Regions from separate parts of the Mesorhizobium sp. WSM2240 genome, predicted to be linked through region 2. Evidence: predicted binding sites of a transcription regulator. Region 2 holds the regulator's gene; the other holds the start of a gene.

Region 1 (14,719 bases), 2.7 Mb from region 2:
TCGGCGATCCTCAGAGGCACGCCGGGGTCGCGCTCGGAAGGCTTCAGGATGAAGGCGTTGCCGCAGGCGATGGCGGGTGCGATCTTCCACAGCGGGATCATCGCTGGAAAGTTGAACGGGGTAATGCCGGCGACGACGCCGAGCGGCTGGCGCATCGAATAGACGTCGATGCCGGGACCGGCGCCGTCAGTGAATTCACCCTTCATCATGTGCGGCGCGCCGATACAGACCTCGACCACTTCGAGGCCGCGCTGGATGTCGCCCTTGGCGTCCGCGATGGTCTTGCCGTGCTCGCGAGCCAGAATGTCGGCAAGCTCGTCATAGTCGCGCTGCACCAGTTCCAGGAACTTCATCAGGACGCGGACGCGGCGCTGCGGATTGGTTGCCCCCCAAGCCGGCTGCGCGGCCTTGGCGTTTTCGACCGCGGCGCGCAATTCCGACTTCGAGGCCAGCGCCACTGTGCCGCGCACCGAGCCGTCCATGGGCTGCATGACGTTCTGAGCGCGTCCGCTCGTGCCGGCGACGCGCTTGCCGCCGATGTAATGACTGTACTCGACCATGATCTCTCTCCCTGAATTCCGTTGAGTTGCCGTATTGTCCCGCTTTGCGACGTGCATTGCAACGCGAGCGGAAAAGCAACCGTTGTGCGGAAAATCGATAACGAGATTGCAGGCTATTCGATTTTCTGCATAAGGGGCGTATGGATACCTACACTCATCCGACGATCGCCCCATGAACTGGGATGACGTCCGCATCTTTCTCGCCGTCGCCCGCGCTGGGCAGATTCTGGGCGCAGCGAGGCGGTTGGAACTCAATCACGCCACCGTCTCGCGCAGGGTCGCGGCTCTCGAACAGGCGCTCAATACAAAGCTGTTCCGCCGGCTGACCACCGGCAGCGAACTGACGCCGGCCGGCGAACGCTTCCTCGAAATGGCCGAACGCATGGAAGCCGACATGATAACCGCGCGCGCCGAGATCGCCGGCGAGGGCGACGAAGTGTCGGGCGCGGTGCGCATCGGCGCGCCGGACGGCTTCGGCGTCGCCTTCCTGGCTTCCCGGCTTGGCCGCCTCACCGAAAAGCACCGCGAACTGAAGATCCAGTTGGTGCCGGTGCCACGTTCATTCTCGCTGTCGCGGCGCGAGGCCGATATCGCCATCACCGTCGAGCGGCCTTCCGAAGGCAGGCTGGTGGCGGGAAAGCTGGTCGACTACACGCTCGGCCTTTTCGCCTCGCGCGCCTATGCCGAACAGCACGGCCTGCCGCAAACAGTCGGCGAACTCGCCGCGCACCGGCTGGTCGGCTATGTGCCGGACCTCGTCGTCAGTCCCTCGCTCGACTACGCCGGTGAATTCAGCCCGAACTGGAACGCCGGCTTTTCCATCTCCTCCGCGCTTGGGCAGGCCGAAGCGGTGCGCTCAGGCGCTGGCATCGGCATTGTGCACACCTTCATCGCGCGCTCGCTGCCTGAGCTTGTGCCCGTCCCCGCCGCCCCGCCGATCCGCCGCGCCTACTGGCTGGTCTATCACGAATCCATGCGGCCACTGCGCCGCATCCAGACCGTGGCGGAGTTCATCACGAGAGCTGTCGAGCGGGAGCGGGCGCTTTTCGTTTGAACCGGCGCTGTGCCGATGCGGCACAATTCCGTTACCGAAGACGCGTCAGAAGCTGCTTGCCCGCCGGCCTGCGAGGGTTCGTTGGTTGCCCGGCCTGCCTATCGGCACAACATGTTGCGGTGAACAAAGCCGGAAATCCGGCCGATCAGCGATTCGTCGCCGCTTCGTTCCCTCTTTAGCCGGAACGTTAACGAAAATCGCACCGGACGCCGCTTCGGCGGAAATGGCGCGGCAACATTCGGCAAACGGGCAGGCGTCGCGGCCCATCAAATCAGTTCCAGGCGGCGTCCGCCGGATCAAAGGTTAACACGCCGCAGAAAATGTCCCGCCAGGTGGCAAATTGCGATTCACCATCTGGAGTCGAAAAACCTGTCAAGGCCCAGATGTTGTGTCGAACAAAGCAGGAAAACGGCGGAATCAGCGATTCGTCGCCGATTCGTTCCGTGTTTGGCCGAGAAGTTAACCGGCGCCCGGGTTGCCTTTGGAATCTCCGCGCATCCAAAGTAAAATTTGTCGGTGAATCAAGAGGTTCTCCTATCAAGCAAGGCGCGCCTGAACGTTCTTGCGATAGAAGTTAACGCCGAAGAGAGGCGTCACGTCGCGGCACTCACAACCCGATTCACGATCTGGTGCGCGAGTGCTCCAGCCCAGCTACATGTGGCCGTGAACAAATCCTGAATCTCTTGGAGTCACTGATTCGTCTCCGATTCGTTCCAGACTCGTTCCAACGTTAATTTTGACGCTTGCCGCTTCCGTTTCCGGGATCGAAACCCTATTTGTCGCCTCATCGCCATTGCCGCCGCAGCGGCCCTCATTCAGCCGGTTCGCAGAACACCGAGCCGCCAAGCCGAGCCAGAAAGGCCGCTTCCCCTTCCGATGAATCTGCAGCAGCCAAAGAACGATCCGCTCATCCTTTCAGGACGAGACGTGACGGCCGTGCTCGGCCCGACCAATACCGGCAAGACGCATCTGGCGATCGAGCGCCTGGTGGCGCATGAGAGCGGCCTGATCGGCCTGCCGCTCAGGCTGCTGGCGCGCGAGGTCTATGGCCGGGTCTGCGAAAAGGTAGGCGCGAGCAAGGTGGCGCTGGTAACCGGCGAGGAGAAAATCCTGCCGCCGGGCGCGAAATATTCGGTGTGCACGGTCGAGGCCATGCCGCGGGAGACCGACGCCGCCTTCGTGGCGATCGACGAGGTGCAACTCGCCGGCGACCTCGAGCGCGGGCACATCTTCACCGACCGCATCCTGCATCTGCGCGGCCGCCAGGAGACGCTGCTTCTTGGTGCGGCGACCATGCAGGGCATCCTCCAGCGGCTGCTGCGCGGCGTTTCGGTGGTGACGCGGCCGCGGCTGTCGCACCTCGCCTATTCCGGCTCGAAAAAGCTGACCCGGCTGCCGCCGCGCTCGGCCATCGTCGCTTTCTCGGCCGACGAGGTTTATGCGATCGGCGAGTTGATCCGCCGCCAGCGAGGCGGCGTCGCCGTGGTGCTCGGCGCGCTCAGCCCGCGCACCCGCAACGCCCAGGTCGCCATCTACCAATCGGGCGACGTCGATTTCCTGGTGGCGACCGACGCGATCGGCATGGGGTTGAACCTCGACCTCGATCATGTCGCCTTCGCGCAGAACCGAAAGTTCGACGGTTTCCAGTATCGCAATCTGAACGCTTCCGAACTCGGCCAGATCGCGGGCCGCGCCGGGCGGCATCTGCGCGACGGCACCTTCGGCGTCACCGGCCAGGTCGATCCCTTCCCGGACGAACTGGTCGAGAAGATCGAGAGCCACGATTTCGATCCGGTGAAGGTGCTGCAATGGCGCACCGCGCAGTTCGATTTTTCCAGCATCGACGCGCTCAAGCGCTCGATCGATACGACCGCGCCGGTCGAGGGGCTGACGCGGGCGCTGCCGGCGGTGGACGGCCGGGCGCTGGAGCATCTTTCGCAGGATCCGGACGTCCGTGCGCTTGCTACCGGGCGCGAGCGCGTGGCGCGCCTGTGGGAAGTCTGCGCGCTGCCGGATTACCGCAAGATCGCGCCCGCCCAGCATTCGGAGCTCGTCGCCTCGATCTACCTCGACATTGCGCGTCATGGGCATGTCGATGAGAACTACATGGCCGAGCAGGTGCGCCGGGCCGACACGGTCGAGGGCGATATCGACACGCTGTCGCATCGCATCGCCCAGATCCGGACCTGGACCTACGTCTCCAATCGGCCGGGATGGCTGGCCGATCCGCAGCACTGGCAACAAAAAACGCGCGAGATCGAAGACAGATTGTCGGATGCGCTGCATGAGCGGTTGACGAAACGCTTCGTAGACCGCAGGACTTCCGTCCTCATGCGCCGCCTTAGAGAAAATACGATGCTTGAAGCCGAAATTAGCCCTGCCGGAACGGTCCTAGTCGAGGGCCACCATGTCGGGGAACTGCAGGGGTTCCGATTCACTGCCGACCAGTCCGCCGGCGGCGAAGAGGGCAAGGCGATCAAGGCTGCGGCGCAGAAGGCGCTGGCGCTGGAATTCGACAGCCGCGCCGAGCGGTTTTCCGCCTCCGGCAACAGCGACATCGCGCTCGGCTCCGACGGCATTCTGCGCTGGATCGGCGCACCGATCGGAACGCTGGCCGCGACCGAGGATGCGCTCCGGCCGCGCGTCATCCTGCTCGCCGACGAACAGCTCACCGGCCCGGCCCGAGACAAGGTCGCGGCGCGCGCCGAGCGCTTCGTGAACTTCCAGATCGAGACGGCGCTGAAGCCGCTGATCGAACTGAAGAATGCCGAGCAGCTTTCGGGAATTGCGCGCGGCATCGCCTTCCAGCTGGTCGAGAATTTCGGGCTAATAAACCGGCGCGAGATCGCTGACGACATCAAATCTCTGGACCAGGAAGGGCGCGCGGGGCTGCGACGCCTCGGCGTGCGCTTCGGCGCGTACCATGTTTTCGTGCCGAGCCTGCTCAAGCCCGGTCCCGCCGGCCTGGTGACGCTGCTCTGGGCACTGCAGAACGACGGCAAGGACAAGCCCGGTTTCGGCGATGTCGTCCATGCGCTCGCCGCCGGCAGGACTTCCGTGGTGGTCGACCCGGCCTTCGACCGCGCCTTCTACAAGCTCGCCGGATTCCGCATGCTCGGACGCCGCGCCGTGCGCGTCGACATTCTGGAGCGGCTTGCCGATCTGATCCGTCCGGCGCTGGCGTGGAAGGCCGGAACCGGCCCGCGGCCTGACGGCGCGTTCGACGGCAGCGCCTTCCTGGTGACGCCGGCGATGATGTCGATCCTTGGCGCCAACGCCGACGACATCGAGGAGATCCTGAAAGGCCTCGGCTACCGCGCCGAGCCGAAGCCGGCAGCCGAGGTGAAGACGCGGCTCGAGGCGCTGGACCAAGCCGCACGCGAGGCCGCGGAAGCCGCAGCCGCGAAGCGAGAAGCAGAAAAGGCGGCGAAGGAAGCCGAGAAGGCGGAGGCTAAGAAAGCAGAGGCCGAGAAGGCCGCTAGTGAGCCAGTCAAAGCGGCGATCGCCGCCGGCGGTGATATGCCCTCCGCTGGAGCGGATGAAGTGGCAAACGTTGCCGCGCCTTCTTCCTCCCTTGCAGGGGAGGTGTCGCCGGAGGGTGGAGACGACGTGCTGGGTTCTTCACCGTCCGCACCCGAACTGACTGCGTCGGAGGGAGAAGCTGTCGCTTCTGAACCTTTGACATCCGCCACAGAGGCGATCGCGCCGGTCGTGCAGGATGAGCCGGTCACAGAGGAGCAGCCTGCAGAAGCCGAATCTTCGACGGAAGCCGCCGCGCCGCCGCTCGAGGCTGCGACCTGGAAGCCTGATGCGGAGGAGCTGCCCGCTGACCTGATGCCCGCCGTGCCCGGTTCGGAGAGCGCCGGCGAAGTCGCCGCCCATTCGGCAAAAGTCGGTCCGGAAGGCGTGGAGACCGCCCCTGTCGCGGAGTCTGCCGAAGCGACAAACACCAAGCCGGCGCCTAAAGGCGACGGTGAGGAGGCGGAGGAGCCTAAGCCGATCCTCTTGTGGCGGCCGGCTAGGTTCGAGCAGCGGCCCCGCCACCACAGGCAGGACAACCGCCGTCGCGGCCAGCGTGACGGCGCTGCCGCCGCCGACGGCAAGGCGCAGGGCGATCGGCCTCAGCGCAACGACGCCCGGCCGCCCCGCGAAAAAAATGGCGGCAAGGAGCGTTTCGAGCGCGGCAAGTTCAAGGGCAAGCCGAATGCCGATGGGCAACGGCCGGATCGCCGCGATAACCATCCGGGTGACAAAGGCGGCTTCCAGGGCAAGCAGCCCTTCCAGGCCAGGCCCCCGCGCGAGGAGCGCCCGGTTCGCGTCGATCCGGATTCGCCTTTCGCCAAGCTCGCTGCGCTGCGCGACCAGCTCAAGAAGTAGATGGTCGCCGAAGGCCGGCAGCGCGTCGACAAGTGGCTGTTCTTCGCGCGCGTGGTCAAGTCGCGTTCGCTGGCCGCGAAGCTGGCGGTCGCGGGGCGGGTCCGCATCAATGGCGACAAGGCCGGCCAGGCGTCGGATTCGGTTAAGCCAGGTGACGTGCTGACCATCACGCTCGAGCGGCGGATATTGGTCTACAAGGTGCTGCAGCAGGGTAGCCGCCGCGGTCCCGCCGAGGAGGCGCGGGCGCTCTATGAGGATCTGTCGCCGCCGCCCGCTCCGAAGGGCGAGGCTCTTCCCGACGCGCTGCCGCCAGTGCGCGAGGCAGGCAGCGGCCGCCCGACCAAGAAGGAGCGGCGCGAGACCGACCGGTTGCGCAACGGAGAGGAATAGCGGTCCTCATCACCATCAAGCCGGACGGCCTTGAAATTGCGTTCCGCCAAGAGGCGCCTGCGGGGAATGGCCGCCCTTGCAACAGGCCTGTAAAGGCGGTACCTCACCGCCCATATTAGTCGAGAAAAAGCAGGGCTCCGGAGCCGCAGCATGACCTATATCGTCACCGACAACTGCATCAAATGCAAATATATGGATTGCATTGAAGTCTGTCCGGTCGACTGCTTCTACGAAGGCGAAAATATGCTCGTCATCCACCCGGACGAATGCATAGACTGCGGCGTCTGCGAGCCGGAATGCCCGGCCGATGCGATCAAGCCTGACACCGAGCCCGGGCTCGACAAATGGCTGCAGATCAATACCGAATACGCCTCGAAATGGCCCAACATAACCTCGAAAAAGGAGCCGCCCGAGGACGCTAAGGAATTTGACGGCATGGAAGGCAAGTTCGAGAAGTATTTTTCGGAAAATCCCGGCGAGGGAGACTAGAGCCTTTCGGATGCGCAAGGACGCTCTCTAGACTTTTAACCTGCGCATGATCCTTTCAGAAAACCTATTCCGGTTTTCGGCGTCATGCGCTAAACCTTGCCAACAAGATTTTCTCAAGCTGGCTGTCATGACAGGCGTTGCCGCCGCTTGACACGGGGCTGCTTCGCGCGTGCAGCAAATTGTTGATTCTCGCCGGTTTTTGTGGTATGCAATCGGAATATGCCGCTGACACACCGTCGATATATATGGCGCTGAGCCTTAATCACTGAAAGGTGGAAACCCTAATCCGGACCAAGGCAACTTGGGCCAGGCAACGCTGTTTTGAAGCGTATTGCCCGGGCCTTGGCTTTTTCCGGTGGTTTCGTCTGTTTGCGGCACTAGATGCGGCCAATCGGCCGCGCAGCAGCTCAACCGGCGATACAGCCGGCCATAACAAGGAGTTCAGGGCGTAATGGCAACCACAACCCCGCAGAAGAAGTCCGCAGTCCGGCACGGGTTCAAGACCAGCGAATACATCGTTTATCCGGCGCATGGCGTCGGCCAGATCGTGTCGATCGACGAGCAGGAAGTCGCGGGCCACAAGCTTGAGCTCTTCGTCATCGATTTCGCCAAGGACAAGATGCGGCTGAAAGTGCCGGTCGCCAAGGCGACCGCCATCGGCATGCGCAAGCTGTCCGAGACCGACTATGTCGACCGCGCGCTCAAGGTCCTGCAGGGCCGTGCGCGCGTCAAGCGCACCATGTGGTCGCGCCGGGCGCAGGAATACGATGCGAAGATCAATTCGGGCGACCTGCTTTCTATCTCGGAAGTGGTGCGCGACCTGTACCGCGCCGATAACCAGCCCGAGCAGTCTTATTCCGAACGCCAGCTCTACGAAGCGGCGCTCGACCGCATGGCGCGCGAGATCGCCGCGGTCAATCGCGTCTCCGAGACCGAAGCGGTGCGGATGATCGAGACCAACCTGAACAAGGGTCCGAAGCGCGGCGCCAAGGCTGACAATGAGGAAGCCGAGGTCGCGGAACAGGAAGAAGCCGCATAAACGCCTTCACCCACGCAACCGACAAGAACCCGGCGGCGACGCCGGGTTTTTTTGTTGCCTGGCGACCTGTTGCTATCCCGTTCAGAACCACTCCGGCCGCATCTTCAGCGTGGTGTCGTCAAGGCTGTCGAGGAGTGCGCGCTGGGTGCGGGTCTTCGGCAGTTCGTAGGTGAAGAAATAGCGGCAGGCGGCCAGTTTGCCGTCGAGGAAATTCCGGTCCGGATCCGGCGAGCCGAGCTTGCGCGTCGCAGCCATCGCCTGGCGCAGCCACATCCAGGCGATCACCACATGGCCCATCATGTCGAGGTAGATCGTCGCATTGGCGAGGCCGAGGCGTGGGTCGGAGCCGACCTTTGCCGCGAGCTTGCCGGTGGTGGCGACGGTTTCGGCGAGGTGCGCGGCCAGATCGGCGGCATGGGCGGTCAAGCCCTCGACGCCATGTGCCTGCGTAACATCGGCCATGATCCTTGCGGCGAGCGTCTTCATGCCGGCGCCGTTCTCCTGCATCACCTTGCGGCCGAGCAGGTCGAGCGCCTGGATGCCATGCGTGCCTTCATGGATCGGGTTCAGGCGATTGTCGCGATAGAGCCGCTCGACGGGATAGTCGCGCGTGTAGCCATATCCGCCGAGCACCTGGATCGCGTGCTTGTTGGCTTCGAGGCAGAATTCCGACGGCCAGGATTTTGCGATCGGGGTCAGAAGGTCGAGCAGGATACGCGTCTCGTGCCGCGCCTCCTCGCTGGGCGCCGCCTTGATCGCGTCGACCAGGAAAGCGGCGTAGAGCAGCAGCGCCAGCGAGCCTTCCACGGCGGTTTTCTGGGCGAGCAGCAGACGCTTCACGTCGGCGTGCTCGATGATCGGGATTTGCGGCGACGCGGCATCCTTGTCGTCCGGATGACGGCCTTGCAGGCGCTCGCGGGCATAGGCCAGCGAGGCGCGGTAACCAGCCGCGCCGAGAGCTGTGGCGCCCAGCCCGACGCCGATACGCGCCTCGTTCATCATCTGGAACATGTAGACCAGGCCCTTGTCGGGATCGCCGACCAGATAGCCGCGGCAGGGGCCGTCCTCGCCTAAATTGAGCGCGGCGTTGGTCGTGCCGCAATAGCCCATCTTGTGGTTCAGGCCGGCAAGCGCCACGCCGTTGAGTGCACCGATCGAGCCGTCCTCCTCGACCAGGAACTTCGGCACGATGAAAAGCGAGATGCCCTTCACGCCGGGCGGGCTGCCGGGGATTTTCGCCAGCACCATGTGGACGATGTTTTCGGAAATCTCCTGGTCGCCGCCCGAGATCCACATCTTCCTGCCGGTCAGGAAATAGGAGCCGTCCTCCTGCGGTTCGGCTCTGGTCGTGATGTCGGCAAGCGAGGAGCCGGCTTGCGGCTCCGAAAGGCACATGGTGCCGAAAAATCGTCCCTCCGCCATGGGCTTCAGGAAGCGCGCCTTCTGCTCCGGCGAGCCGAAGGCGTCGATCAGATTGGCGGCGGCCGTAGTCAGGAACGGATAGGCGGCGGTGGCGATATTGGCCATGGAGAAGATGAAGCCCATGGCGCTGCGCACGGTTTCCGGCATCTGCGCGCCGCCCAGTTCATGATCGAAGCCGGCGCCGAAGAACCCGGCCTCGCGATAGGCCGCGAGTGCGGCGCCGATGCGCTCGTCCATGACCACTTTTCCATCGACGAATTTCGGTTCGTTCATGTCGAGATCGGCAGCGTGCGGCAGGAAATGATCCATAGCGATCCGTTCCGCCATGTCGAGAACGCCGTCGATCGCGGCGCGGTCATAATCCGCAAAACGCGGCAATGCGGAGAGGCTCGCCGTGGGGAGAGCGTTGAAAAGCTGGAAGGCGATGTCTGCGCGGTCGACCGAGATCATGGAACATTCCTGGGCACGGGGCGTTGGAGGGCGTCTAGGGCGCTTCGCCTTGAGGTCAAGGCCATGTCCCGGACGGCGCCCCGGAAATCGGAGCGTGGTCCCCTCGAGGATCGGGAAACAATGAACTAGCGGGCAATTGCGCCAGAGTTTGGGAGCGCCAAATGCGAGACAAGGCCAAGAGAGCGATGATCCGGGCGGCGATGAAGGCGCCATATCTCGACCGCGGCGAGGAGCATGAGCTTGCGCTGCGCTGGAAGGAGCATCGCGACCAGGACGCCATGCACCGGATCACCACCGCGCATATGCGGCTGGTCATCTCCATGGCGATGAAATTCCGCTATTTCGGGCTGTCGATGGGCGACCTGATCCAGGAGGGCCATGTCGGCTTGCTGGAGGCGGCGGCCCGCTTCGAGCCGGAACGCGAGGTGCGCTTCTCCACCTATGCGACGTGGTGGATACGCGCATCGATGCAGGATTACATCTTGCGGAACTGGTCGATCGTGCGCGGCGGCACCAGTTCGGCGCAGAAGGCGCTGTTCTTCAATCTGAGGCGGCTCAGGGCGCGGCTGGCGCAAGGGCCGGAAACAATGTCCGGGTCGGCGCTCTACAAGGAGATTTCCAACGCGCTCGGCGTTTCGGAAGCGGATGTGGCGATGATGGACTCGCGCCTGTCCGGACCCGACACCTCGCTCAACGCGCCATTGGTCGACGATGGCGGCGGCTCAGCCGACCGCATGGATTTCCTCGTTTCCGATGCGCCGCTTCCCGATGAGATCGTCGGCGAGACGATCGACATCGAGCGCCGCTCGGGTTGGCTCAAAAATGCGCTCGGCGTGCTCAATGAGCGAGAAATGCGCATCATCGCCGAAAGACGGCTGCAGGACGACGGCGCGACGCTGGAGGCGCTCGGTGAAACGCTCGGCATCTCCAAGGAGCGCGTGCGCCAGATCGAAAGCCGGGCGCTGGAGAAGCTGAAATCCGCGCTCGTCAAGGAAAGCCCGGCCTTCCTGTCATCGGCGGCGTGAGCCGCCGAGATGGGGCGGCGCGTTAAGCCGCGCCCGCCGTCTTCTGCTTTTCGAAACGCTTGCGCTCATTCGGGTCGAGATAGAGCTTGCGCAGACGGATGGTCTTCGGCGTCACCTCGACCAGTTCGTCGTCCTGGATCCAGGCAAGCGCCCGCTCCAGCGTCATGCGGATCGGCGGCGTCAGCTTTACCGCCTCATCCTTGCCGGCGGCGCGGATGTTGGTGAGCTTCTTGCCCTTCAGCACGTTCACTTCGAGATCGTTGTCTCTAGAGTGAATGCCGATGATCATGCCCTGATAGACCTTGACGCCGGCGTCGATGACCATCGGCCCGCGGTCTTCCAGGTTCCACATGGCGAATGCCACCGACTCGCCCTGGTCGTTGGAGATCAGCACGCCGTTGGTGCGGCCGCCAATGTCGCCCTTGTAAGGCTCATAGGCGTGGAACAGCCGGTTCATCACCGCCGTGCCGCGCGTATCGGTCAGAAGCTCGGACTGGTAGCCTATGAGGCCGCGCGTCGGCGCGTGGAAGACCAGGCGCTGGCGATTGCCACCGGAGGGGCGCAGTTCCACCATTTCGGCCTTGCGCTCCGACATTTTTTGCACGACCACCCCGGCATGCTCCTCGTCGACGTCGATCACGACCTCTTCGACCGGCTCCAGCAATTCGCCGTTCTCGCCCTTCTGCATGACAACGCGCGGACGCGAAACGGCAAGCTCGAAACCTTCGCGGCGCATCGTTTCGATCAGCACCGCAAGCTGCAATTCGCCGCGGCCCGAGACGAAGAACGAATCCTTGTCCGGCGACTCCTCGATCTTCAGCGCAACATTGCCCTCGGCTTCGCGCAGCAGGCGGTCACGGATGACGCGGCTGGTCACCTTGTCGCCTTCGGTGCCGGCCAGCGGGCTGTCGTTGACGATGAAGGACATGGTGACGGTCGGCGGATCGATCGGCTGCGCATGCAGCGGCTCGGTCACAGACGGGTCGCAGAACGTGTCGGCGACGGTGCCCTTCGACAGGCCGGCGATGGCGACGATGTCTCCGGCTTGCGCTTCCTCGATCGGCTGGCGCTCGAGGCCGCGGAAGGCGAGAATCTTCGAGACGCGACCGGTTTCGAGCAACGAGCCGTCATGGTGAAGCACCTTGACCTGCTGGTTGGCCTTCAGCGTGCCGGATTCGATGCGGCCGGTGATGATGCGCCCGAGAAATGGATTGGCTTCCAGGATGGTGCCGATCATGCGGAACGGGCCGGGATGAACGGTAGGCGCCGGCACGTGCTTCAGAACGAGGTCGAACAGCGGCGCCAGGCCCTGATCCTTCGGGCCTTCCGGATTCTCCGAGACCCAGCCGTCGCGGCCCGAGCCATAGAGGATCGGGAAGTCGAGCTGCTCGTCGGTCGCGTCGAGGGCTGCGAACAGGTCGAACACCTCATTGACGACTTCGACGTGACGGGCGTCCGGCCGGTCGATCTTGTTGATCACCACGATTGGCTTCAGCCCGACCTTCAGCGCCTTGCCGACGACGAACTTGGTCTGCGGCATCGGGCCTTCGGCGGCGTCGACCAGAACGATGGCCGAATCGACCATCGATAGGATGCGCTCGACCTCACCGCCGAAATCGGCGTGGCCCGGCGTGTCGACGATGTTGATGCGGGTTTCCTTCCAGTCGACCGAGGTCGCCTTCGCCAGGATAGTGATGCCGCGCTCCTTTTCCAGGTCGTTCGAATCCATTGCGCGCTCTGCGACGCGCTGGTTTTCGCGGAACGAGCCGGACTGCTTCAGAAGCTGGTCGACGAGAGTGGTTTTGCCATGGTCGACGTGCGCGATGATCGCGATATTGCGGAGGTTCATAAAATCTGTCTCAGGGGTGCTTTGGGCGCACGATGGTCAGCGCCGCCTTTTCGGTTGGCGCGCTCATACATGTTTTTTCGCAGATGCGAAAGGGGCGGATGGTTACCGAAAATTAGGCATCTGCATGCGACAATAAATCCTTAACCAAAGCGGATCGTTTTGGCGCCAGAACGGTTCAAGTGGTATGACAATCAGCAAATTCAAGCTTCTTGGTATCTTTGTCGCAGCTTCCGTCTCGGCGGGCGGCGCGATCGGCGTGGCGCATTCGACCGGCACACGGCATCTGGAAAAACCTGCCGTGCAGTTTGACACCGCGGCGGAACAGGCCTTCCCCGATGCGCCCTATGGCGTAGATCCCATGGTCACCGGGCCGACGAGCGCTTCGTTTGAGCAACGCCAGTCCGCTGCCCGGTGCGCCGAAGCAGTCTGGCCGAACATTCCGCTCGCCTGCTATCCCAACCGCTAGCACGCAGGCAGGTGCCGATCCGCCTGATGGCGGACCGGGCTTGTTGTTGTAAGCAGCCACCAGGCCGCTCAGGCCGAATGGACGGGATCGAGCGTGACCTTGTAGAGCTCGCTGTCGTCGCGATCCATCAGCCGCACCGTCATCTGCTCGGTCGCGCCGTCAATGTCGACCAATCCGAAGAACTGCAGCCCCGCTGAAGGAGGCAGGTTCTGGCCCTGCTCGGCGGTCGGCGCCTTCACATATTTCAGCTCGGGGCCGAACGTCATGTCGAGGTCGCCGGGCCCGAAGGTGCCGGCATGGAGCGGGCCCGAAACAAACTCCCAGAACGGATTGAAGTCCTGGAAGGCCGCTTTCTCTGGATTGTAGTAATGCGCGGCAGTGTAGTGGACATCCGCGGTCAGCCAGACCGTATTGTCGATGCCGGCGTTCTTGATGTAGCGCAGCAGGTCGGCGATCTCCAATTCGCGGCCGCTAGCGGAGCCAGGCTGCCCGTTCGCGATCGCCTCGGCGCCTTTTTTATTTGCCGCATCGTTCCAGACGATAATGCCGATAGGCATATCGGAAGCGATGACCTTCCAGGTCGCTTTGGAGTTCGCCAGTTCGCGCTTCAGCCATTTGATCTGCTCCTCGCCGATAATGCGCGACTGCGGCGTCATCTCGGTCTCCACCGCATCGCCATTCGGCCCGCGATAGGAGCGGAGATCCAGGAAGAAGACATCGAGCAGGGGGCCATAGGCGATCTTGCGGTAGACGCGGCCAGGCTCCGCCGGCGTGAAGCGGATCGGCGTCATTTCATGGAACGCGCGTGCGGCGCGCGATTGCAGCAGCCCCACTGATTTTTCAGTGTAGCGGTCGTCTGCGGTCAGGTCCTTGGAGCCCGACCAGTTGTTGACGACTTCGTGGTCGTCCCACTGGAAGAAGGTCGGGCAGACCGCGTTCATCGCGCGGCAATGCTCGTCCATCATGTTGTATTTCCACTGGCCGCGATATTCGGCGAGTGTTTCGGCCACCTTCCTCTTCTCATCGGTCAGCACCTTGTTGATCCACTTCGTGCCGTCCTTCAGCTCGACTTCGGCCTTCAGCGGACCATCGGCATAGATCGTGTCGCCGGAATGCAGGAAGAAATCCGGCGTATGCCTGGCCATTGTCGCATAGGTGTACATGCCCTTGTCGTCGATGCCCCAACCCTGCCCTGCCGTATCTCCGGACCAGGTGAAGCGGATGTTGCGCTTCGAGGCGGGCGCGGTCTTGAAGCGGCCGACAATCGGCTCGGAAACGGCGCTGACATCCGACAGGTCGACCGCGCTCATGCGGTAGAAAATGTCCTGGTCCGAGGCGAGATCGGTCAAGAGCCGCTTCACGGCAAAATCGCTTTCGGGCACCGCGTCGAGCGTCGGCAGTTTCACGGGATTCGAGAAGCCCTCTGTCGTCGAAACTTCAAACATCACGCGCGAGGGGCGATCGACGCGCGTCCAGACCATTCCGGAGACGGTATCCACGTCGCCGGACTGAACGCCATGAGTGAAAACTGGCCGCGTGTTGGCGCGGGAATAGTAAGGGAGCGCGAGCCCCGAAACGCCGACGAGGCCCAAGGCGCT
Region 2 (14,719 bases):
TCCAACTGAGCCGCTGCGCGCTTTCAATTCGAGAGTTTTGCCGCCAAATTCCAGTTTCGCTGTCGATTCGGTCATCAAAAACTCCCTTCGTTCATGCGGCGCGAGAGCGCCAAGTTCGGCAACGCAGCAACCGCCCGTGGAATGCGCGCTTGTGCTAGCGCATTTGCCAGGCCCTGCCTAGTTATTCGATAGCAGCAATGTTGCACCGCAACACACTGCTTTCAATGCCGTTCGGTTGAGCCAGGAGGCTTAATCGATTTGATCCGCTATGCGCGCCAGGCTCTCCTCGCGGCCGAGCACGGACAGCACGTCGAACACGCCGGGCGAGGTGCTTCTGCCCGTCAACGCCGCGCGCAAAGGCTGCGCCGCCGCGCCGAGCTTCAGGCCGTTTTCCGTGGCGAATTCGCGAATCGCCGCCTCCGCCGAAGCCGCATTCCAGTCGCCATTCACGGCTTCCAGCGCCGCAAGCGCGCCGGACAGCACGGTGCGCGGCTTCTCGCCCAGGAGTGCTGCAGCCTTCTCGTCCATCGCCAATGGCCGCTCGGCAAACAAAAAGGCCGCCCCGTCAGCAAGTTCGACCAGCGTTTTCGCGCGCTCCTTCAGGCCGGGCATCGCCGCCAGCAACTGCTTTTTGCGCGTGTCGTTCATACCCTCGATCAGGAGCGTGCCGTTTGGTAGATAGGGCAGGGTGGCGATCAGTGCGTCGGTAAGCTCGGCATCATCCATCTGGCGCATGTGGATGCCGTTCAGCGCCTCCAGTTTCTGGAAGTCGAAGCGCGCCGCGCTCTTGTTGACGTCGTCGATATCGAACCAGCGGATCATGTCGTCGAGGCTCATCACCTCGTCGTCGCCATGGCTCCAGCCGAGCCGCACGAGATAATTGCGCAAGGCCGCCGGCAGATAGCCCATCGAGCGGTAGGCCTCGACGCCGAGCGCGCCATGACGCTTCGACAGCTTGGCGCCGTCCGCCCCGTGGATCAGCGGGATATGCGCCATGACCGGGATCTCCCAGCCCATGGCGTCATAGATGATCTGCTGGCGCGCGGCGTTGGTGAGGTGATCGTCGCCGCGGATGATATGCGTGACGCCCATGTCGTGATCGTCGACAACAACAGCGTGCATGTAGGTCGGGTTGCCGTCCGACCGCAGGATGATGAAATCGTCGAGATCCTTGTTGGGAAAGCGCACATCGCCCTGAACGCGGTCGCGCACGATCGTCTCGCCCTCGGTCGGCGCCTTGATGCGGATCGCGCCTCTGACGCCGGCAGGCGCCTCGGAAGGGTCGCGGTCGCGCCAGCGGCCGTCATAGCGCGGCGGCCGGCCCTCGGCACGCGCGCGTTCGCGCATTTCGTTGAGCTCTTCCGGCGAGGCGTAGCAGTGATAAGCCTTGCCCATCCGCACCAGTTCCTCGGCGACTTCGCGGTGGCGCGGTGCGCGTTCGAACTGCGAGACCGGCTCACCCTCCCAATGTAGGCCGAGCCAGGTCAGCCCGTCGAGGATCGCGGCGGTGGCGGCATCGGTCGAGCGCTCGCGGTCCGTATCCTCGATGCGCAGCAGCATCGTGCCCTTGGTGTGACGGGCATAGAGCCAGTTGAACAGCGCCGTGCGCGCGCCGCCTATGTGCAAAAAGCCGGTGGGCGAGGGTGCAAAGCGGGTGACGACGGTATCGGGCATTATATTTCCAGGAAATGGCGGCTTTCCGCGGGTGGGATCGGCCCGTGGCGCGCATGGCAATTCGGTGCCGTTCATGTAGCATAGAGGGTCGAGGGTGCAAGGGGCAGGGACTGAAGCTTCATGACGCTGCTGGCGTCAGGTGCGGCCGGTCTCGGGGGATCTCGGATGGCCGGCGAGACGGCGGCAGGCGATGTCAGCGAGCGCATGCTGTTTGCGCCGACGACTGATGCCGAGTCGCTTGTCCCGGTTCAGCCCCCGGTCGCACTCTCGCCCGCAAGTCGCCGGTTTTCGCTTCCGGCGTTGCCCGACGGTCTGTTTCCAAAAGCGCTGCTCCCGGCCTCAACTGCCTCCCTCCAGTTCATGTCGCGCACATGGGGCCGGGATATCGCCCTGGAGATCGACCGCGGCGCGGCATTTCTGCTTGTCCCGGTCTTCCTGGCTTTCGGCGCGATCGTTTATTTCGCGCTGCCTTTCGAACCCGCCTTCGCGCCGGCGCTAGGGGGAACGCTCGCCATCGGTCTTGTTCTCGCGCTGCTGCCGTCGCGCGGCGTGACCCACTTCGCGCTGGCCGCCGTCCTTGTCTGCCTTCTCGGCTTTCTGGCGGCAAAAGTCGAAACCTGGCGGGCCGGCACGAAAATGCTGGGCGGCGAAATATCGACAGTCGTCACCGGCCGGGTGGCTGCGATCGACCACCTCGCTAATGGCCGCACGCGGTTGACGCTCGACGTCACCGCCACCGCCCGCCCGAAACTGCGCTATGCGCCGGACCGGATTCGCGCCTCGGCGGTAAAGATTCCTGCCGGCCTCGCGGTCGGCGCGGAGGTCACCGGCCTCGTGCGGCTGATGCCGCCTTCCGGCCCGGTGCGGCCGCAAAGCTATGATTTCTCATTCGAGAGCTACTTCGACCGCATCGGCGCGAGCGGTTTTTTCCTGCGCACACCGCAGCTCACGACAGCGGCCGCGCCGCAGCCTGCAGGGACGGAGAAAGTAAGACAGAACAACCAGCTGCTGAATGATCTTTACGTATTGAAACCGCACCTGCCCTTCTCGGCGCGCATTTCCGCTTGGGTCCAGAACGGCCGCAACGCCATCGCTGACCGTATCCGGGAGAGCATCGGTGGCCCGGAGGGGGAGATCGCCGCAGCTCTGGTCGTTGGCGTCCGCGCCGGCATCCCTGAGGTGGTCAATGAATCGTTGCGGCGAACCGGCCTTTACCACGTCATCTCGATATCCGGCCTGCACATGGCATTGGTCGCCGGCACGATCATGGGTGGCCTGCGGGTTGGCTTCGCATTGTTTCCAGGCTTCGCGTCGCGGCGGCCGGTCAAGAAGTATGCCGCGGTTGCGGCCCTCGCCGCGATTGCCGCTTATCTCTTTATCTCCGGCGGCGAAGTCGCGGCGCAGCGCAGCTTCATCATGCTCGCGGTGATGTTGACGGCGCTGCTCTTCGACCGCGCCGCGCTGAGCATGCGCAATCTGGCGATCTCGGCGATCCTCGTCATCGTTATTTCGCCGCATGAGGTGGTGGGTCCGAGCTTCCAGATGTCTTTCGCCGCCACCGCCGCGCTTGTCGGAGCCTATGCCTGGTGGTCGGACCGCAGGCAGGCCAATTCCAACACCACAGCCCGCCCGCCCGCCCGGTCGCCGGCCAGGAATATGCTACGGAAGGTACTGGTGCTTGCCGTAGGTCTGGCGGCGACCTCGGTCGTGGCCGGCTTGGCGACCGCAGTGTTCGGCGCATACCACTTCCAGCGCGTCTCGCCGCTCAGCTTGGTGGCGAATCTTGCGGCCATGCCGATCGTCTCGGTGCTGGTCATGCCATTCGCGGTTATGGGCGCTGCCGCCATGCCGTTCGGCCTCGACGCGCCGTTCTTCTATATTATGGGCAGGGGACTTTCGGCCATGATCGTCGTTGCCGACTGGTTTTCCGTCCGCTCGCCGCTCGACGCGGTTGGCCTTGTCTCGGTCCAGGCCGTCCTGCTCATCGCCATTGCCTTGGTCTTTGCCACCATGGCGACGACCAGGCTTCGGCTGGCGGCCCTGCCGTTTGCCGTGCTTGGTGCCTTAGCGCTAGTCGGCGCCAAGACACCTGATGTGTTTGTCTCGGAAGACGGGCGTTTGGTTGCGCTCCGTAATGGAGAGGGAGAATTGGCCGTCAATCGGGCGCGGCCTAACCAGTTCACGATCGACAGCTGGAAGCGCGCGCTGCGCGCTGAAACCATCGTCCCGCCGGAAAAATCCGCGGATTCCCGGGTGCAGTATTCCGAGGAGCCGGCTTCATCCGGCTCGTATGCGGCAGCATCACTGCTTGGGACGCTTGTAGCGAATGCATCTGAAGCCGATGAGCCATCGCTCAAGCCGGCGAGCCAGCCCGCCGAGACGTCGCCGCCTTCCAAGAGCATTCCAGGCACCCGCTTCGACTGCGACCCCGAGCGATGCGTAATCCGCCACCCGTCGGGCCAAATCATCGTTCATACGGCCAATGCCGCCGCGGCTCGAAGTGCCTGCGACTACGCATCCCTGATCATTATCGATGATGCTACGGCCGAGCTTTCCTGCAAAAGCCCCGCCGTAGCGATCGTCACCAAGCGCGACCTCGCTAGGCACGGAAGTGCTGCTATCCACTTCGCCGCACAGGGCTCGAAACCCGAGATCCGCTATGCCGTGGCCAAGCCCTACCGGCCCTGGCATGCGCAGCGCCAATTCTCGCGCGCAGCGCGCGGCATGCCACCCTATCTGCGCAAACCTACGCCTGAGGCCAAGACGCCGCCCAACCAGCCGGAAGACGCCGCCGCCGGCGAATCGCCTCAATAACGCCGGATTAGCCCGACGAGCTTGCCTTGCACCTTGACCCGGTCGGGCCCGAAAATCCGTGTCTCATAGGCCGGATTGGCGGCTTCGAGCGCGATGGACGCGCCCTTACGGCGGAAGCGCTTCAGAGTCGCTTCCTCCTCGTCCACCAGGGCGACGATGATCTCGCCGGGATTGGCCGTATTGGCGTTGCGGATGATGACCGTGTCGCCGTCGAAAATACCGGCCTCGATCATCGAATCGCCCTTCACCTCGAGTGCGTAGTGCTCGCCGCCCGAAATCATTTCCGGCGGAACGGCGATCGAATGGGTCTTGTGCTGGATCGCCTCGATCGGCACGCCGGCCGCGATGCGGCCCATGACCGGGATCGATATTGAAGCGCGGGCGTCGTCATCATTGCCGGCTGCGGGCACGCGCGACGGCTCGGGCGGGCGGCGGCCGAGGCTGCCTTCGATGACGCTCGGCGAGAATTTCCGCGCCGCATTCAAGCCCGGCGCTATCGAATCGGGTAGCCGCAGCACCTCCAGCGCCCGCGCGCGGTTGGGCAGGCGGCGAATGAAGCCGCGCTCCTCGAGCGCTGTGATCAGCCGGTGGATTCCGGACTTCGAGGCTAGATCCAGTGCGTCCTTCATTTCGTCGAACGAGGGAGGGATACCGGCCTCTTTCAACCGTTCATGGATGAAGAGCAGCAGTTCATGTTGTTTGCGCGTCAGCATCACAGCTCCCAAGAATCAAACGGAAAACAAATCCAGAACAAACACTATCTGTTCCAGTTGTGTTCTGCAACCTTTTAAATTTTAATGAACGCGTTGACGATTTGTTCAGCGTAACATCAGAACGTCGCACGACGCGCCGACATCTGCGGCGGCTGCGAACGGCTCGCGCACGATCAGCGCGTTGGCGTCCGCGAATATCTTCAGCATCGAAGAATCCTGGATGCCGAACGGCGCCGCGATAAGCCCGTCCGGAGTGGCTTTCACCACGGCGCGAATATAGTCCTGGCGCGTGTCGTTGGCGGGCAGGGCGGTGGCGAGCCTCGCCCGGCGCAGGTCGGGTTGGTGAGGCACGCCCCCGAGTTGCGCCAAGAGCGGCTTCAGGAACAGATGCGAGCAGACCAGGCCCGCCACCGGATTGCCGGGCAGGCCGAGGCAGCGCGTGGCGCCGAGCCGCCCGAACATCAGAGGCTTGCCGGGCCGCATGGCGATCTTCCAGAAATCGAGCACGACGCCTTCGCTGGTCAGTACGTCGTGGATGAGGTCATGGTCGCCGACGGACGCCCCGCCAAGCGTGACGATCACGTCGGCCTGCGCATCCATCGCCCGCCGGACCAGCGCCGAAATCGACTCCTTGCTGTCCTGTGCTATGCCGAGATCGATTACGCGGGCGCCGGCCGATTGCACGATCGCCCCGACGCCGAGGGCGTTGGAGGCGATGATCTGGTCCGGTCCGGGCTCGCTGCCTGGCGGCGCCAATTCGTCGCCCGTCGCGATGATCGCCACCAGCGGCCGCTTGACTACGCGAAGCGTCGCATGATTGGCGGATGCGGCGAGCGACAGCGCAGCCGCATCGAGCACGCGTCCGCGTTCAAGCAGCAGGTCGCCCTCGGCGAAATCCAGCCCCTTGCTCCTGATGTGGTGGCCGGCGGCTACCGCTTCCGTCACTTCGACGCCATTTTCGCCAACGCTGCTCGTATTCTCCTGAATGACGATCGTGTCGGCGCCCTTCGGCATCGGCGCACCGGTAAAGATGCGCACCGCCTGTCCGGGACCGACCTTGCCGGGAAAACGCCGCCCGGCGGGAGCGGCGCCGATGATTTCGAGCTGCACCGGCACATTTGCAACATCCGCGGCGCGCACGGCGTAGCCGTCCATGGCCGAGGCGTCGAAGGGAGGCTGAGTCCGCAACGCCTTCAGCGGCTCTGCCAGCACTCGGCCCGCAGCATCGGCCAGCGGCACTGTCTCCGTTTCGCGAGGCCTCGCGCCGTCCAGCAGCAGCCGCAAGGCGTCCGCGACCGGCAGCAGCGCCATTACCCACCCGTCCGGTAGTCGCCGGATTTGCCGCCGGTCTTTTCGACCAGCCTTATCCCGGAAATCTCCATGCCGCGGTCGAGCGCCTTGGCCATGTCGTAGATGGTCAGGCAAGCGACCGACGCCGCAGTCAGCGCCTCCATTTCCACGCCTGTCTTGCCGGTGACGCGGGCGAGCGCGATGACCCGCAGGCCGGGCAGGGCCGGCTCCGGCTGGATGTCGACGGACACTTTGGTGAGCAGCAGCGGATGGCAGAGCGGGATCAGCTCATGCGTCCTCTTGGCGGCCATGATGCCGGCGATGCGCGCCGTGCCGAGCACGTCGCCCTTCCTGGCGTTGCCGGCCATGATCATGCGCAGCGTCTCGGGCAACATGGTGACGATGCCCTCGGCGATTGCCGTCCGCTCGGTCTCGGCCTTTGCCCCGACATCGACCATATGCGCCTCGCCCTGGGCACCGAGATGGGTGAGCTTCTTGCCACCGGCCATGGACTACCCCTCGGCGGCGATGGTTTCGCCGGTCAGGAGCGCGCGCGTAGCGGCCGCCACATCCGCCTGCCGCATCAGGCTCTCTCCGACCAGAAATGTGCCGATGTTGCTTCGCGCCAGCCGCCGGCAGTCCTCATGCGAGAAGATGCCGCTCTCGCCGACCAGGTGCCGGTCGGCCGGCATGAGCTTGGCCAGCCGCTCTGAGGTTTCGAGGCTGACGTCGAATGTCCGCAAATCGCGGTTGTTGACGCCGATCAGCCGCGACGACAGGTTCAGCGCGCGCTCAGTCTCGGCCTCGTCATGCACCTCAACGAGCACGTCCATGCCGAGCTCGAATGCTGTCTCCTCGAGCGCACGGGCCTCGCTGTCCCCGACGCTCGCCATGATGATCAGGATAGCGTCCGCCCCCCAGACTCGCGCCTCGTAAACCTGATAGGGATCGAACAAGAAATCCTTGCGCAGCGCCGGCAGCTTTGTCGCCTTTCGCGCCGCCGTCAGGAATTCCGGTGCACCCTGGAAGGAGGGCCGGTCGGTCAGCACGGAAAGGCACGCCGCGCCGCCCTGTTCATAGGCGCTGGCGAGCGCCGGGGGATCGAAGTCGGCTCGGATCAGCCCTTTTGAAGGGCTGGCCTTCTTGATTTCGGCGATCAGCGCGAATTGCCCGGCTTTGCGCTTCGCCTCGAGCGCCGCCAGAAAGCAGCGCGTCGCGTCCGCGTCGCGTGCTGCATTCTTAAGCTCCGAAAGCGGCATGCGCGTTTTGGCGGCGGCAATCTCGTCGCGCTTATAGGCCTCGATCTTTCGCAAAATGTCGGCCACGGCGCTATCCGTTCGATACTTTGACGAGCGCGTCGAGCACGCCCGCGGCGCGGCCATTGTCGATCGCGGCCGCTGCCTGCCTGACGCCGTCGGCCAGCGTTTCCGCTTTGCCGGCGACTACCAATCCCGCGCCGGCATTCATCAGCACGGTGTCGCGGTAGGCGCCCGGCTGGCCATGCAGCATATCGCGCAACGCCTTGGCGTTGAAAGCCGCGTCGCCGCCGCGCAGATCCTCGCGGACGTGACGCTTCAGGCCAAGTTCTTCGGGCGTGAGCACGAAATCGCGCACCGCGCCGTCGTTTAGCTCGCTGACACGGGTCTCGCCGGTCGCGGTGATTTCGTCGAAGCCGTCGCCATGTGCCACCCAGGCCCGCTCCGCGCCGAGTGTCTTCAACGTCTCGGCCACCGGCCCGACCCATTCAGGCGAAAACACGCCGACCATCTGGCGCTTGACGCCGGCCGGGTTCGACAACGGCCCCAGCAGGTTGAAGATGGTACGGGTGCCGAGTTCGGCCCGGATCGGCCCGACATGGCGCATCGCCGGATGATGCGCCGGCGCGAACATGAAGCCGACTCCGGCTTGGCGAATGCAGTCGCCGATCGCCTCGGCGGTCAGGTCGATTTTGATGCCAAGGGCGGTCAGAACGTCGGCCGCGCCGGTCTGCGAGGAAAGACCGCGATTGCCGTGCTTGGCCACCGGCACGCCGCATCCGGCGATTACGAAGGCCGACGCGGTCGATATGTTGACGCTGTGCGAGCCGTCGCCGCCGGTGCCCACGATGTCGATAGCCTCCGCCGGCGCCTCGACCCGCAGCATCTTCTCGCGCATCGTCGCGACCGCGCCCGAAATCTCGGCGACGCTTTCGCCGCGCACCCGCAGCGCCATCAGGAAAGCGCCGATCTGGCCGGGCGTCGCTTCGCCCGACATGATGATGTCGAACGCTTCCTTCGCCTCCTCGAAGGTGAGGGCGCTGCCGGTGGCGGCCTTGGCGATGTGCGGTTTCAGCGTGGTCATGGCGTGTGTTAGAAGGCCAGCGCCTGGTCGATCGCGGCGCGATTGACCTCCACCTCGTATTGCGTCTGCAGGCGCGCCACCAACTGGTCGAGCAGATCGTTGGCAAGGCCGGACGAGAACGAAGCCTGCGCGTCCTCGGGCACGGATTCAGGGCTGGCGCCAGCCGGCTCGAACACTTCCGTCACCTTGAACAATATCTGCGCGTCGCTCGTCGGCGCCTGGATCACGCCGCTGCCGCCTTCCGCGACGGCGAAAACGGCTGCGACGCCTTCCTTGCCGAAATCGGCGTCGTCGGCTTCGCGCTTCAGGCCGCGCTTGGTCTCCTTTTCAAGCGAGAGTTCGGTTGCCAGCGCGTCGAGCTCGGTTCCGTCCTTCAGTCGCTTTTCAAGCTCGGCAGCCTTTGCCGCCAGCCTTTTCGTGGTCTCCTCGGCGATCCAGTCGGCGACGACCTTTTCACGCACCTCGTCCAGTGTGCGATCGCGCGCCGGCGTGATGCCCTCCACTTCGAAGAAGACAAAACCATTCGAGCCTATGTTCACCGGCGGGTTTTCGACATTCGCCTCGGTCTCGAAGGCGGCCTGCAGCAGATCGCGCGACTGCGGCAGGTCGCCGTGGACGCTGCCGTTGGGCAGTCGCTCAGCGCGATCGATTGCCTCAACCGTCACCACATCGAGCTTCAGTTTCGCCGCAGCCTCCCGCAGCGATTCGCCCGCCGCGCGCGAATCCTCATAGGCGTCATGGACGTCGAGCAGCACGCGGTTGGCCTCGGAGAGCGCCAGATCCTTACGAATTTCAGGGGCGACTTCCGCCAGCGGACGCACCGTTTCCGGCTTGATTTCGGTCACGCGCAGCAGCACCGGACCGAACGCGCCCTGGACGATCGGGCTGACTTCGTTCTCGGCAAGCTTGAATGCCGCCTCCGCCACCGTCTTGTCGGCGACCTTGTCCTTGCTGAGGGTGCCAAGCAGCGTATCGGCCTGCGTCTTGCCCTCGGCCGCTACAATCTTCTCGAAAGTCGCGCCGCCCTTCAGCGAATCGAGCGCTGTCTGCGCGGCTTCCGGCGTCTTGAAGACGAGCTGTTCGATCGCACGGGTTTCCGGCGTCGTGTAGCGGGCTTTGTTCTGCTCGTAGTCGGCCGCGACCTGCTCGTCGGTAATCGCGCTCTCGTCGGCGATGTCCTCGGGCTCGAGCTTCACATATGAAATCTTGCGGTATTCCGGCGCGGCGTAGTCGGCCTTGTTCTCCTCGAACCAGGCCGTCAGCACCTCATCCGACGGCGGCTCGACCGGCTCCACCAGCGCCTTCGGCAGCACGACGTATTCCGCCGTGCGGTCTTCGCCCCGATAGAGCGCGACTGCTCTGAGGAACGTGTCGGGGGCTTCCAGCCCGTCCGAGACCGCCTCGACGATCTGCTGGCGCACCGCCACCTGGGCGCGGTTGTTGAAATAGTCTTCCGGCCGCATGCCGATCTCGCGCAGCACATAATCGAACTGCTGCCGGCTGAACTTGCCGTCGGGGCCGCGGAAGGCAGGATCTTCAGCGGTCAGGGAGGCGAGGCGGTCCTTGGACAAGCCGAGGCCCAGCGTGCGCGCCTGCTCATCCAGCACTGCCCCGGCGACGAGTTGGCCGAGAACCTGATTGTCGATGCCGAGCGCAGTCGCCTGTTCGCGGGTCAGCCGCTGCCCGAACTGCTGGGACAGCACATTGATCTGGCGGTCATAGGCGAGGCGGTATTCGACGGCCGGCACGGTCGTGCCACCAGCCGTGACAACGGCGTTACCGCCGATCACGCCGAGCATCGATCCCGAAATCCCCCAGACCGCAAAGCTGATGACGAGAATGACGAGCAGCAGCTTGGCGACCCATGTTCCGGCGGCATTTCGCAGGCTATTGAGCATATTCACTTCCGATTTTGGCGCATTCCTTGAGTGTTGCGCCCGGTCGAACGGCAATAACCTTCCCGCCGTCAAAACTCAATGAGGATGTGGGCGCGTGTCTATGGCGGCTTATCGCCGGCCCGATCCTCCATCATGGAAAGAACCGGAAGGGTGGAAAACGGTTACTGCCACCGTTGCTTCGCACGGCTCTCATGCGTCACTAGCAGACCTACTTCAAATCGGCGATCGCAGTGTGGCCCTTGCCAAGTGTCTCGGCGGACCTGTGATTTGCCGGGCTTTGCTGAAAACCCTCGTGGGTTGGAATCAACCCGATCTGGTCCAGCCATTTGACCCGCGAGCGAGTCATCACCTGAGCGCTAGGCTGATATTCGTCCGGACTGGTCATTGTGGCGGCGTGCACATGAACCTCGAGGGGCCACCTGTCGGATCGGAAATAAAGTCTCGTACCGCATGATGGACAAAACCCTCTGAATGTTCCGGGACTACTCTCATAATGCACGACTTCACCCGACCAGGTCAGTTGCTCGGGGCTCACACCCAGGAATGCAGTGAAAGGGGCGGAGGTGGCACGCTGACAATCGGTACAGTGGCAAACCAGGTTGCGAATGATCTGTCCGGAGCAGGTCCAGGTAACCGCCCCGCACATGCAACGTCCCCTGAAATTTGCCATCGCTCCCCCTGTCCGACGTCATGTCCGTCACAAGCCATCTCACAATCGCCAATCGACGCGCCCTTGTCGAGCATATCGGGCGACACGGGCTTCAGAACGAGCCTTTTCGCCGCGATCAACGATAGAAATAGACCAACTCTCGGGTCGGTATGTTTTTCGCTGGTGATCCAGTTGGCCGGTCACATCCTCAAGGAAGCATGAGCCCGCCAATGGCGGGTTTGACACCGGATATCGCATGTTGGCGGAGGACGAGACTTGGACGACGTCCGCTTTGGGTCGAAGGCGGCCTTGCCGGCTGCTGCTGCCGAATTGCATTGCCCTTCCGCGCCGATTGCTTTGTGAGCTGATTTTGATAGTGAGGGCGCCAGCCGGTGCTGCTTATCTGGAGGAAACGATCGCCATGACGCCTGGAGTCCGCCCGCTTGTCGCCGGCAACTGGAAAATGAACGGCACCAGCGCCTCGCTGAACGAATTGCGGGCGATCGGCCACGGTTTCCTCGGCGGCCTCGATTCCGAGACGGAAGCGCTGGTCTGCGTTCCCGCCACGCTTCTGGCCCGAGCCGCCGAAGTCCTTTCCAGCACGCCTGTGCGCCCCGGCGGCCAGGACTGCCACGCCGAGCCGAATGGTGCGCATACCGGCGATATTTCCGGTGAAATGCTGAAGGACGCCGGCGCCACCCACGTCATCGTCGGCCATTCGGAGCGCCGCGCCGACCACGGCGAGACCGATGCAATGGTGCATGCCAAGGCCGAAGCGGCGTGGCGCGCCGGCCTGGTTGCCATCATCTGCATCGGCGAGACGCGCGACCAGCGCGACGATGGCGAGACGCTGACGGTGCTGTCGCGCCAGGTCGCCGGTTCGGTCCCGGCCTCCGCCACGCCCTCCAACGCCATTGTCGCCTATGAGCCGGTCTGGGCCATTGGCACAGGGCTGACGCCCACGGCGCTCGATGTCGCCAAGGCTCACGCCCATATCCGAACTGAGCTGGCCGCAAGGATCGGACCCGAGGCGGCCGGAAAGATGCGTATTCTCTACGGCGGCTCGGTCAAGCCCTCCAACGCGGTCGAGCTTCTCGGCGTCGATAATGTCGACGGTGCGCTGGTGGGCGGCGCCAGTCTCAAGGCCGCGGATTTCCTCGGAATCGCGGAAGCCTATCTTTCGATGTAGCCTCGGAAGGGCCTTGCGAAGGCTAGGCTTTCCCAGATGGCGCGGACGCAGCGCATTGCAAAGGCGCTGCCGTTCCCCATATTCCGGGCGGGCTTGGAAATGCCACGAAAGCATTGTATTGAGCCGCCTCAAATCGCGGGCCACAGCGCCGCCAATCAATCCTGCCAGGTGAATTCATGGAAACTGTAGTCATCGTCGTTCATCTGATGATCGTGCTTGCCCTCGTCGGCGTCGTGCTTCTGCAGCGCTCCGAAGGCGGCGGTCTCGGCATTGGCGGCGGCTCCGGCTTCATGACCGCGCGCGGCGCGGCCAACGCGCTGACCCGCGCCACCGCGATCCTGGCGATCGCCTTCTTTGCCACGTCGCTCACGCTTTCGGTCATCGCGCGCTATGGCGAGCGGCCGATCGACATTCTCGACCGCGTGCCGGCCGCCGGCCAGGGCGGCGGCGCGGGCGTGCTCGACCAGCTCGGCGGCTCCGACGCCGCGCCCACAGCAGTGCCGACCGGCGATGACGCTGCCGTGACCCCGCCTGCCGCTGCGCCTGCGGTGCCGACCGGCGACGACGCCGCGACCTCGCCTGCAACTACACCCGCGGAGCCGACTGGAAACGGTGCCGCCGCAACCCCGCCGGCCACGCCCGCTGCTCCGGCTGCGCCTGCCACCCCGCAGGTCCCCAACCAGTAATCGCGCCGTCGTACACTGCCACTGTGATCGATTAGGCACAGTCGCGGCAAATGCCGTGCGGCTAACGCCGTTTCGGCGGTTCGGAACGGCTCAAGCCATTGAGCCGCCGGTCTTTAATCGGTTATAAAGCGCGTGGCGGCAGTGTTGGCACTTGCAAGCGCATTTTCTTGCGCCGGCACAAAACCGCGTCGACACTTTCGGGATCGCATCCATGCATATTCGCAGCCTAATTTTCCTGGGCCTCTGCGCCGCTATCGGCATGTCCGCACCGGCTTTCGCCGAGGCGCCGGCCAAGACATACCTGTTCTCCTCCAAAGCGAAGGCCGCCGAAGCGGAGGCCAAGGCGGCGGAAAAGGCTTCCAATAAAAAGCTGACTGCCAAGGAAAAAGCCAAGCAGAAGGCGCTGGCGAAAGCCAAGGCCAAGGAAGAGGCCAAGATTGCCGCCGTCGCCAAGGCCGAGGAAGAGGCCAAGGCTGCGGCGAAAGCCAAAGCCGTAGCGGAAAATAAACTCGCCAAGCAAAAAGCGCTCGAGGCAAAGCAGCTAGCCGCCCGCGCCAAGACCGATGCCGCTGCGCAGCGCAAGCTGGCGAAGGCGCAGGCCGCCGAAAACGCCAGGCAGGCCGAACTTGCCAGGCTGACTTCGCTGGAAGTTGTGTACACCGGCAACAATGGCGAGTTGCGCAGTGAGGCAGTGGAGCAGCCGCGGCCCGGCTTCTTCCAGGCGCTGTTTGGCGGAGCGCCGCAGCAGAGCCGCATGCTTCCGCAGACCCGTGCGCTCGACGCCGTCCTCGAACAGAAGCAGGCCAACAGGAAGTTCAGGGTGAAGTCGGACTTCGAGCCTCAGTCCGTCGCCTTCTCCGGCTATAGCCCCGGCACCATCGTCATCGATACTTCCACTCGCTACCTTTACCTTGTCGAATCATCCTCCAGCGCCCGCCGCTACGCCATCGCGGTCGGCCGCGAGGGCCTTGAGTTCAAGGGCACAGCCAAGGTCGGCGACAAGCAGGAATGGCCGCGCTGGATCCCGACGCTCGACATGCAGAAGCGCGAACCCAGGAAGTACGGCCAATACAAGGACGGTATGCCCGGAGGGCCCGAAAACCCGCTCGGCGCGCGCGCCATCTACCTCTACCAGGGCAAGAAGGACACGCACATCCGCATCCACGGCACCAACCAGCCGCAGACGATCGGCACCAATTCGTCGAACGGCTGCTTCCGGATGGTCAACGAGCACGTCATGGACCTTTACGGCCGCGTGAAAGTGGGCACCCAGGTCGTCGTCATGTGAATACCGCTTCCGCGGCAGCGAAGGGCCGGCGACACCGCCGGCCTTTTTGTTTGCGCGGGCAAATCCCATACAGCGCCAGCAGGAAAAACCGTTTCCGAAGGATTTTCCTCTGGCGGAATCAATCCCGGAGCGTTAAGCGATAACTCCCATGGCGCGATATGTATTCATCACCGGCGGC

What was found. The regulator LexA, encoded in region 2, represses DNA repair genes until DNA is damaged. The targets are predictions, from matches to a motif close to TGTTCNNNNTGTGTTCNG.
Region 1: a site for LexA is predicted at 2,324-2,341, ahead of ABVK50_RS23400 (helicase-related protein). Genes of this name have one in related genera too.

What each region holds. Positions count from the first base shown of each region.
Region 1 is NZ_CP159253.1:4,704,259-4,718,977, reverse strand. It holds gene ABVK50_RS23410 (CoA-acylating methylmalonate-semialdehyde dehydrogenase) at 1-560, opposite strand, end outside; gene ABVK50_RS23405 (LysR family transcriptional regulator) at 733-1,614, shown strand; gene ABVK50_RS23400 (helicase-related protein) at 2,491-5,991, shown strand; gene ABVK50_RS23395 (RNA-binding S4 domain-containing protein) at 5,992-6,381, shown strand; gene fdxA (ferredoxin FdxA) at 6,532-6,870, shown strand; gene ABVK50_RS23385 (CarD family transcriptional regulator) at 7,322-7,909, shown strand; gene ABVK50_RS23380 (acyl-CoA dehydrogenase) at 7,991-9,781, opposite strand; gene ABVK50_RS23375 (RNA polymerase factor sigma-32) at 9,943-10,806, shown strand; gene typA (translational GTPase TypA) at 10,829-12,655, opposite strand; gene ABVK50_RS23365 (hypothetical protein) at 12,840-13,121, shown strand; gene ABVK50_RS23360 (alkaline phosphatase) at 13,190-14,719, opposite strand, start outside.
Region 2 is NZ_CP159253.1:2,031,519-2,046,237, forward strand. It holds gene gltA (citrate synthase) at 1-75, opposite strand, end outside; gene gltX (glutamate--tRNA ligase) at 250-1,674, opposite strand; gene ABVK50_RS09700 (ComEC/Rec2 family competence protein) at 1,840-4,488, shown strand; gene lexA (transcriptional repressor LexA) at 4,482-5,201, opposite strand; gene glp (gephyrin-like molybdotransferase Glp) at 5,307-6,512, opposite strand; gene moaC (cyclic pyranopterin monophosphate synthase MoaC) at 6,512-7,000, opposite strand; gene trpC (indole-3-glycerol phosphate synthase TrpC) at 7,004-7,816, opposite strand; gene trpD (anthranilate phosphoribosyltransferase) at 7,821-8,831, opposite strand; gene ABVK50_RS09730 (SurA N-terminal domain-containing protein) at 8,840-10,729, opposite strand; gene ABVK50_RS09735 (GFA family protein) at 10,938-11,399, opposite strand; gene tpiA (triose-phosphate isomerase) at 11,800-12,567, shown strand; gene secG (preprotein translocase subunit SecG) at 12,744-13,253, shown strand; gene ABVK50_RS09750 (L,D-transpeptidase) at 13,465-14,541, shown strand; gene ABVK50_RS09755 (CTP synthase) at 14,690-14,719, shown strand, end outside.